DNA from 2 places in the Streptomyces sp. MI02-7b genome. Region 2 is predicted to be linked to the other one. Evidence: predicted binding sites of a transcription regulator. Region 2 holds the regulator's gene; the other holds the start of a gene.

Region 1 (3,401 bases), on a different contig from region 2:
TCACCGCGGGCCATCCCGATGGCCACCGAGGTCATCTCCCGCAGCGGCGCGGTCAGCCCGTGGGCGACCAGCTGGGAGATGAGCAGCGAGGCGATGATCGAGAAGATCGTGATGATCCTGATCTCGGTCGCGGAGTGCATCGCCACATAGATGAGGAAGGTGGTGATCGCCACGGAGGCGATCACCAGGAACTGCAGCGCCGCCTTGATGGACCGGAACGGGTCCCACGGCCGCAGCGCGGCCCACACACGGTCCCGCAGGCTCGGCGGGGGTGGCGCGCTGAAGGGGCTCATGGCGTGGGGGTCTCCAGGGCGTAGCCGACGCCGTGGACGGTACGGATGCGCTCCGCGCCGATCTTGCGCCGCAGGGCCTTGACGTGGCTGTCGACGGTCCGGGTGCCCGAGGCGTCCGCCCAGTCCCAGACCTCCGCGAGCAGCTGCTCGCGGGAGAGCACGGCGCGCGGCTGCTGCGCCAGGCACACCAGCAGGTCGAACTCGGTGGGCGTCAGGTGCACGTCCGCGCCGCGGACCCGGACCCGCCGCTGGGCGTTGTCGATCTCCAGATCGCCCAGCTGCATGTTGGCGCCGCGCGGGTCGCGGGCGGCGATCGTGGCCCGCTCCACGCGGCGCAGCAGGACGTGCACCCGGGCGACGAGCTCGCGCAGCGAGAACGGCTTGGTCATGTAGTCGTCGGCGCCCACGCCGAGGCCGACCAGCATGTCGGTCTCGTCGTCGCGCGCGGTGAGCATGAGCACCGGCACGGGCCGCGCGGCCTGCACGCGGCGGCAGACCTCCAGGCCGTCGTAGCCGGGCAGCATGACGTCCAGCACCAGCAGGTCGGGCTGCCAGGCGGCGGCGGTGTCCACCGCGGCGGGCCCGTCGCCTGCGGTGCGGACCTGGAAGCCCTCGGCCCGCAGGCGTACGGCGATGGCGTCGGCGATCGTCGCGTCGTCCTCGACCACCAGCACCCGGCGCTGTGCGCCGGGGGTGGCCGCGACCGCTGCGGCGTCGCCCGGAGTCGGCTGAGTGGTGTCCATGTGCGGTCCCCCATGGTCGTTTGCGTTGCGCAGCAGCGTACGGGGCACGACGGTGCCGCGGCTATCCGGGTGTGGTTGCCAGGTGCACGACATCCGGAACGCCCCGTTTCACGGGCGTCTCGATCGTCCGGACCCGCGTGAACTGCGCAGCCCGCAGCGCGTCCTCGAACGCGGCGGACGGCTGGGCCGACCATACCGCCAGTACGCCGCCGGGCGTGAGCCGTGCCCGGCAGGCCGCCAGGCCCTCGGGGCCGTACAGCCCGCGGTTGTCGTCGGTGACCGTCCAGTCGGGGCCGTTGTCGATGTCCAGGCACAGGGCGTCGTAGCTCGCGTCCGCCTCCCGCAGGTACGCCACCAGGTCGCTCTCCAGGACCGCCACCCGCGGGTCGTCCAGCGCGTGCTCGGAGAACGGCGCCAGGTGCCCGTCGCGGTGCCAGTCGACGACCGCGCGCTCGCGCTCGGCCACCGCGATCCGTCCCCAGCGCGGCTCCCGTACCGCGTGGGCCAGTGAGAAACCGACGCCCAGGCCCCCGATCAGCACCGACAGGTCCGCCCGGTCCGGCGGCAGGGCCGCCAGGGCCGCGTCGACGAGCAGCCGCTCGGAGCGGCCGTCGGAGGTGTCCATCAGAAAGGTGCCGTTGGCGATGATCTCGAACCGCTCGCCGTGCCGGCGCAGGGCCACCTCGCCGTACGGTCCCTCGCGGCGGTCGAGTGTGACGGGTCGTCCCTCTTCGTTCGCGTGCATGGGCTCAGCGTAATGAGCGGCGTCAGGGGCTGGTCGGCAGTCGATCGCTCAGAGCGAACACGGTCCGGGGAACACCGGGGGCATCAGAAGCATTGAGTCTGCGTAGCTCAACTTGATTGCTCTAGGGAGAGATAATGGCTCAATCGTCTTCGTCGGCGTTCGCGCCGCTCACCCTGCCCGTGCTGCCGCTCGACGACGCGGTGGTCCTGCCGGGCATGGTCGTGCCCGTGGACCTCACCGACGCCGAGGCGCGTGCCGCGGTCGAGGCGGCCCAGGCCGCACAGCGGTCCGGTCTGCCCGGTGTCGGCAACAAGCCGCGGGTCCTGCTCGTTCCCCGTGTGGACGGCGACTACGCGGGAGTGGGCACGCTGGGCACCGTCGAGCAGGTGGGACGGCTGTCGGACGGCGATCCCGGGGCCGTGATCCGCGGCGTCAGCCGCGTGCGCATCGGCGCCGGCACGACCGGACCCGGCGCCGCCCTGTGGGTGGAGGGGACCGAGCTCCCCGAGCCGGTGCCCGCCGAGGCGCCCGGCACCGTCGCGGAGCTCGTCAAGGAGTACAAGGCACTGGCCACCAGCTGGCTGCGCAAGCGCGGCGCCTGGCAGATCGTGGACCGCGTCCAGCAGATCGACGACGTCTCGCAGCTGGCCGACAACGCCGGATACTCCGGATTCCTCACCACCAAGCAGCGCATCGAGCTGCTGGAGACCACCGACCCCGTCGCCCGGCTGAAGCTCGCCACGCAGTGGCTGCGCGACCACCTGGCCGAGCAGGACGTCGCGGAGACCATCCGCAAGGACGTCCAGGAGGGCATGGAGAAGCAGCAGCGCGAGTTCCTGCTGCGGCAGCAGCTGCAGGCCGTCCGCAAGGAGCTGGCCGAGCTGAACGGCGACCCGGAGGACGAGGCGGACGACTACCGTTCCCGCGTCGAGGCCGCCGACCTGCCCGAGAAGGTGCGCGAGGCCGCCATGAAGGAGGTCGAGAAGCTGGAGCGGTCCAGCGACGCGTCCCCCGAGGGCAGCTGGATCCGCACCTGGCTCGACACCGTCCTGGAACTGCCGTGGAACACCACGACCCAGGACGCCTACGACATCCCCGGCGCGCGGGCGGTGCTGGACGCCGACCACGCGGGGCTGGAGGACGTCAAGGAGCGCATCACCGAGTACCTGGCCGTGCGCAAGCGCCGCACCGACCGCGGTCTCGGGGTCGTCGGCGGGCGCCGCGGCGGCGCGGTGCTGGCCCTGGTGGGCCCGCCCGGTGTCGGCAAGACCTCGCTCGGCGAGTCCGTGGCCCGCGCCATGGGACGGAAGTTCGTGCGCGTCGCGCTCGGCGGCGTCCGCGACGAGGCGGAGATCCGCGGCCACCGGCGCACCTACGTCGGTGCGCTGCCCGGCCGCCTGGTGCGCGCCATCAAGGAGGCCGGGTCCATGAACCCGGTGGTCCTGCTGGACGAGATCGACAAGGTGGGCTCCGACTACCGCGGCGACCCGGCCGCGGCCCTGCTGGAGGTCCTGGACCCGGCCCAGAACCACACCTTCCGGGACCACTACCTGGAGGTCGAACTGGACCTCAGCGACGTGGTGTTCCTCGCCACCGCCAACGTCCTGGAGGCCATCCCCG
Region 2 (3,401 bases):
CCCCCGGCCGGCAGAAGGACCTGGCCGAGGTGCGGGCCAATGTCTTCGCCTCGCATCTGCTGATGCCCGCCCGGGCGCTGACGGATGCCGCCGCGGCGGAGGGGGAGCTCACGGACACCGCCTTCGAGCGGCTGGTCGTCCGCTTCCGGGTGTCGCCGAGCGCGCTCGCCGCACGGCTGCACCAACTGGGCCTGATCGACGCCGTACGCCGCAAGCACCTGCGCGGCCTGACCACCGAGTCCTGCCACCTGCTGGCGGGCGCCGGTGACGAGTACCAGCGGCAGGCGGCGCGGGCCTCGGCGGAACGCTTTCCGCCGCGCCTGGCCTCGGAGTTGTACAAGGCCTACCGGGCGGGCGAGACGACGCTGCGCCCGCTGGCCGCGCTGCTGGACACCGACGTGGAGCGGCTGCACGACCTGCTGGCCCCCGAATCCGCACCCGGCAACGGCGCCGATCAACAGGACGCCGAAGAAGGGGACCTGGTCTTCCAGCCATGACCGCCTGGTGGTTCCCGGACAACACCGTCCTGTGCAACTTCGCCGCCGTGGACCGGATGCTGCTGCTGGAGAAGGTGCTGGACGGCCGCGGTCGCTGGACCCAGGCCGTCGCCTACGAGGCGGCCCGCTCCGCGCGGTTCCTCCCGCGCCTGGCGGGGCTGGCCGAGGCCGGCTGGCTGGGCGAGCCGGTGGAGATCACCGAGAGGGACGAGCTCCGGGAGGTCGACCGGCTGCGCCGCGCGGTCTTCGGCGGCCCGGCGAACGCGCCGACCCGGCATCTCGGGGAGGCCGAGACCTGCGTACTGATCACGCGGCGGCGGGAGTTCCGCGGCTCCGTCTGGATCACCGACGACCGCTCCGCCCGCAACTTCACGCGCCGGCGCGGGATCACCACGAAGGAGACCTTCGACCTGATGCGGGACGCGTGCGCCGAGGGGCTCGTGCCCGCGGCCGAGGGCCATCGGCTGCTGCACGCCATGATCGCCTCGGGCCGGCACCTGCACCATGTGTCGCAGGGGCCCGCCGACCTGCTGGCGTAGCGGGAACGGGCTACTCGGGCCGCTTGGCGGGCCGCCACACCACCAGCGCCGAGGTCTGCTGCACGTCCTGGTACGGCACCAGGTCCCGCCGGTAGGAGGCGTGGACGGCCGCTTCGCGCTGCTGCATGGCCGCCGCGGCGCCCTCGACGGCCGCGGCCAGTTCGGCCACCCGGGACTGCAGGGCCGCGACCTGGTTCTCCAGTTCGATGATGCGCTTGATGCCCGCGAGGTTGATGCCCTCGTCCTGCGACAGGCGCTGGACCTCGCGCAGCAGCTCGATGTCACGGGCCGAGTACCGGCGGCCTCGCCCGGCCGTGCGGTCGGGCGAGACCAGGCCGAGCCGGTCGTACTGCCGAAGGGTCTGAGGGTGCAGGCCGGAGAGCTGGGCCGCCACCGAGATGACGTAGACAGGGGACTCGTCCGTCAGCTCGTACGGGTTGCGACCCCGTCCGCCTCGCATGCCGCCCATGCTCATCGGTTCAGACTCCCTTCGCGGCCTTGAACAGCTCTGCCCGCGGATCGATGTCCGCGGTCGCCTCCCGGTACGCCTCCAGGGCGTCCAGCGCCTTGCCCTCGGTGGCCGCCGGAACGGCGACCTCGACGGTGACCAGCAGATCGCCGTGCGTACCGTCCTTGCGGACGGCACCCTTGCCACGCGCCCGCAGCGTACGCCCGTTGGGCGTGCCCGGGGGCAGCTTCAGGGTGACCGGGGGGCCGCCGAGCGTCGGGACCTTGATCTCGCCGCCGAGGGCCGCCTCCGTGAAGGAGACCGGCACCACGACGGTGAGGTTGTCGCCCTTGCGGCCGAAGACCGGGTGGGCGTCGACGTGCACGGTCACGTACAGGTCGCCGCCCGGGCCGCCGCGCTCGCCGGGCGCGCCCTTGCCGCGCAGCCGGATGCGCTGGCCGTCGGTGACGCCGGCCGGGATGCGCACCTGCATGGTGCGCGCCGAGCGGGCCCGACCGCTGCCGTTGCAGACCTCGCAGGGATCCTGCGCGATCAGGCCGCGGCCCTTGCAGTCCACGCAGGGGTCGGTGAGCGAGAAGCCGCCACCGCCACCGCGCGAGACCTGGCCGGTGCCGACGCAGGTCGGGCAGACCCGCGGCGTGCCGTTCTTGTCGCCGGTACCCGAACAGGCCTTGCAGGGGGCCTGGCTGGTCATCTTCAGCGGAACCGTGGCGCCGTCCACCGCCTCGGTGAACTTGAGCGTCACCTCGGTCTCGACGTCCTGGCCGCGCCGGGGCTGCGTACGGGTCGTCGTACCGCCCCGGTTGAACAGGCCGCCGAACACGTCCCCGAGGCCGCCGCCGAAGCCGCCGCCCTGGGCCGTGCCGGCACCGCCGGCGGTACCGCCGCCGAAGAGGTCGCCGAGGTCGAAGCCGAACCCGCCCGCGCCGGCCGGGCCGCCGCGGAAGCCGCCGTTGCCGAAGAGGGCGCGGCCCTCGTCGTACTCCTTGCGGCGCTTGGGGTCCGACAGCACGTCATTGGCCTCGGAGATCTCCTTGAAGCGCTCCTCGGCCTTGGCGTCGCCCTTGTTGGCGTCCGGGTGGAACTCGCGGGCGAGCTTCCGGTACGCCTTCTTGATCTCCGCCTCGGTGGCGTCCTTCGGGACGCCGAGGACCTTGTAGAGATCCTTCTCGAACAAATCCCTGCTGATGCTCATCCCCGGCGTCCCTCCTTCCGTGCCTTCGCGTGACTCACGTCAGCCCTGCTCCGGGCCACCGTTCTCCTCGTCCGCCGAGTCGGCGTTGCCCTGCGTGCCCTGCGTCCCCGGCTGGGGCTCGGCGACCGCCACCCGCGCGGGGCGGATGGTGCGCTCTCCGATGCGATACCCGGGCTGCAGGATCTGCACGCAGGTCGTCTGTGTGACGTCCGGCGAGTAGCTGTGCATCAGGGCCTCGTGCACCAGCGGGTCGAAGGGCTCGCCCTCCTTGCCGAACTGCTGGAGGCCCAGCTTGGCGGCCACCGTCTCCAGGGACTCGCCGACCGACTTGAAGCCGCCGACCAGTTCCTTGTGGTCCCGGGCCCGGCCGAGGTCGTCGAGCACCGGGAGCAGTTCGGTGAGCAGATTGGCGATCGCGACCTCGCGGACGGCGATACGGTCCCGCTCCACCCGGCGGCGGTAGTTCTGGTACTCCGCCTGGAGCCGCTGCAGGTCCGCCGTGCGCTCGCCGAGCGCCGTGCGCACCTGGTCCAGCTGCGCCTGCAGAGCGACCGTGGCGTTCGCGTCCCCGGCCGGGGCCGCCGGGGCCGCCTGCTCGGCGGACCCGGCGCCCGGCGCCGTGTCGCCCGCGGAGTCCGCGGACGACGCGGAACCGGCCTCGGCAGAGGGGACGTCAGGCTCCTGCTCGAAGCCCGGGGTCT

The links. Region 2 encodes HspR, which represses chaperone genes until heat shock. Its sites were predicted from a motif close to TTGAGNNNNNNNNNCTCAA; they were not measured.
Region 1: a site for HspR is predicted at 1,874-1,892, ahead of lon (endopeptidase La). Genes of this name have one in related genera too.

Annotation. Positions count from the first base shown of each region.
Region 1 covers NZ_JARAWX010000006.1:407,583-410,983, reverse strand. The annotation lists gene PV364_RS12995 (HAMP domain-containing sensor histidine kinase) at 1-293, opposite strand, end outside; gene PV364_RS12990 (response regulator transcription factor) at 290-1,036, opposite strand; gene PV364_RS12985 (spermidine synthase) at 1,098-1,781, opposite strand; gene lon (endopeptidase La) at 1,916-3,401, shown strand, end outside.
Region 2 covers NZ_JARAWX010000007.1:184,161-187,561, reverse strand. The annotation lists gene PV364_RS13950 (ImmA/IrrE family metallo-endopeptidase) at 1-497, shown strand, start outside; gene PV364_RS13945 (hypothetical protein) at 494-1,036, shown strand; gene PV364_RS13940 (heat shock protein transcriptional repressor HspR) at 1,047-1,496, opposite strand; gene dnaJ (molecular chaperone DnaJ) at 1,516-2,700, opposite strand; gene grpE (nucleotide exchange factor GrpE) at 2,740-3,401, opposite strand, start outside.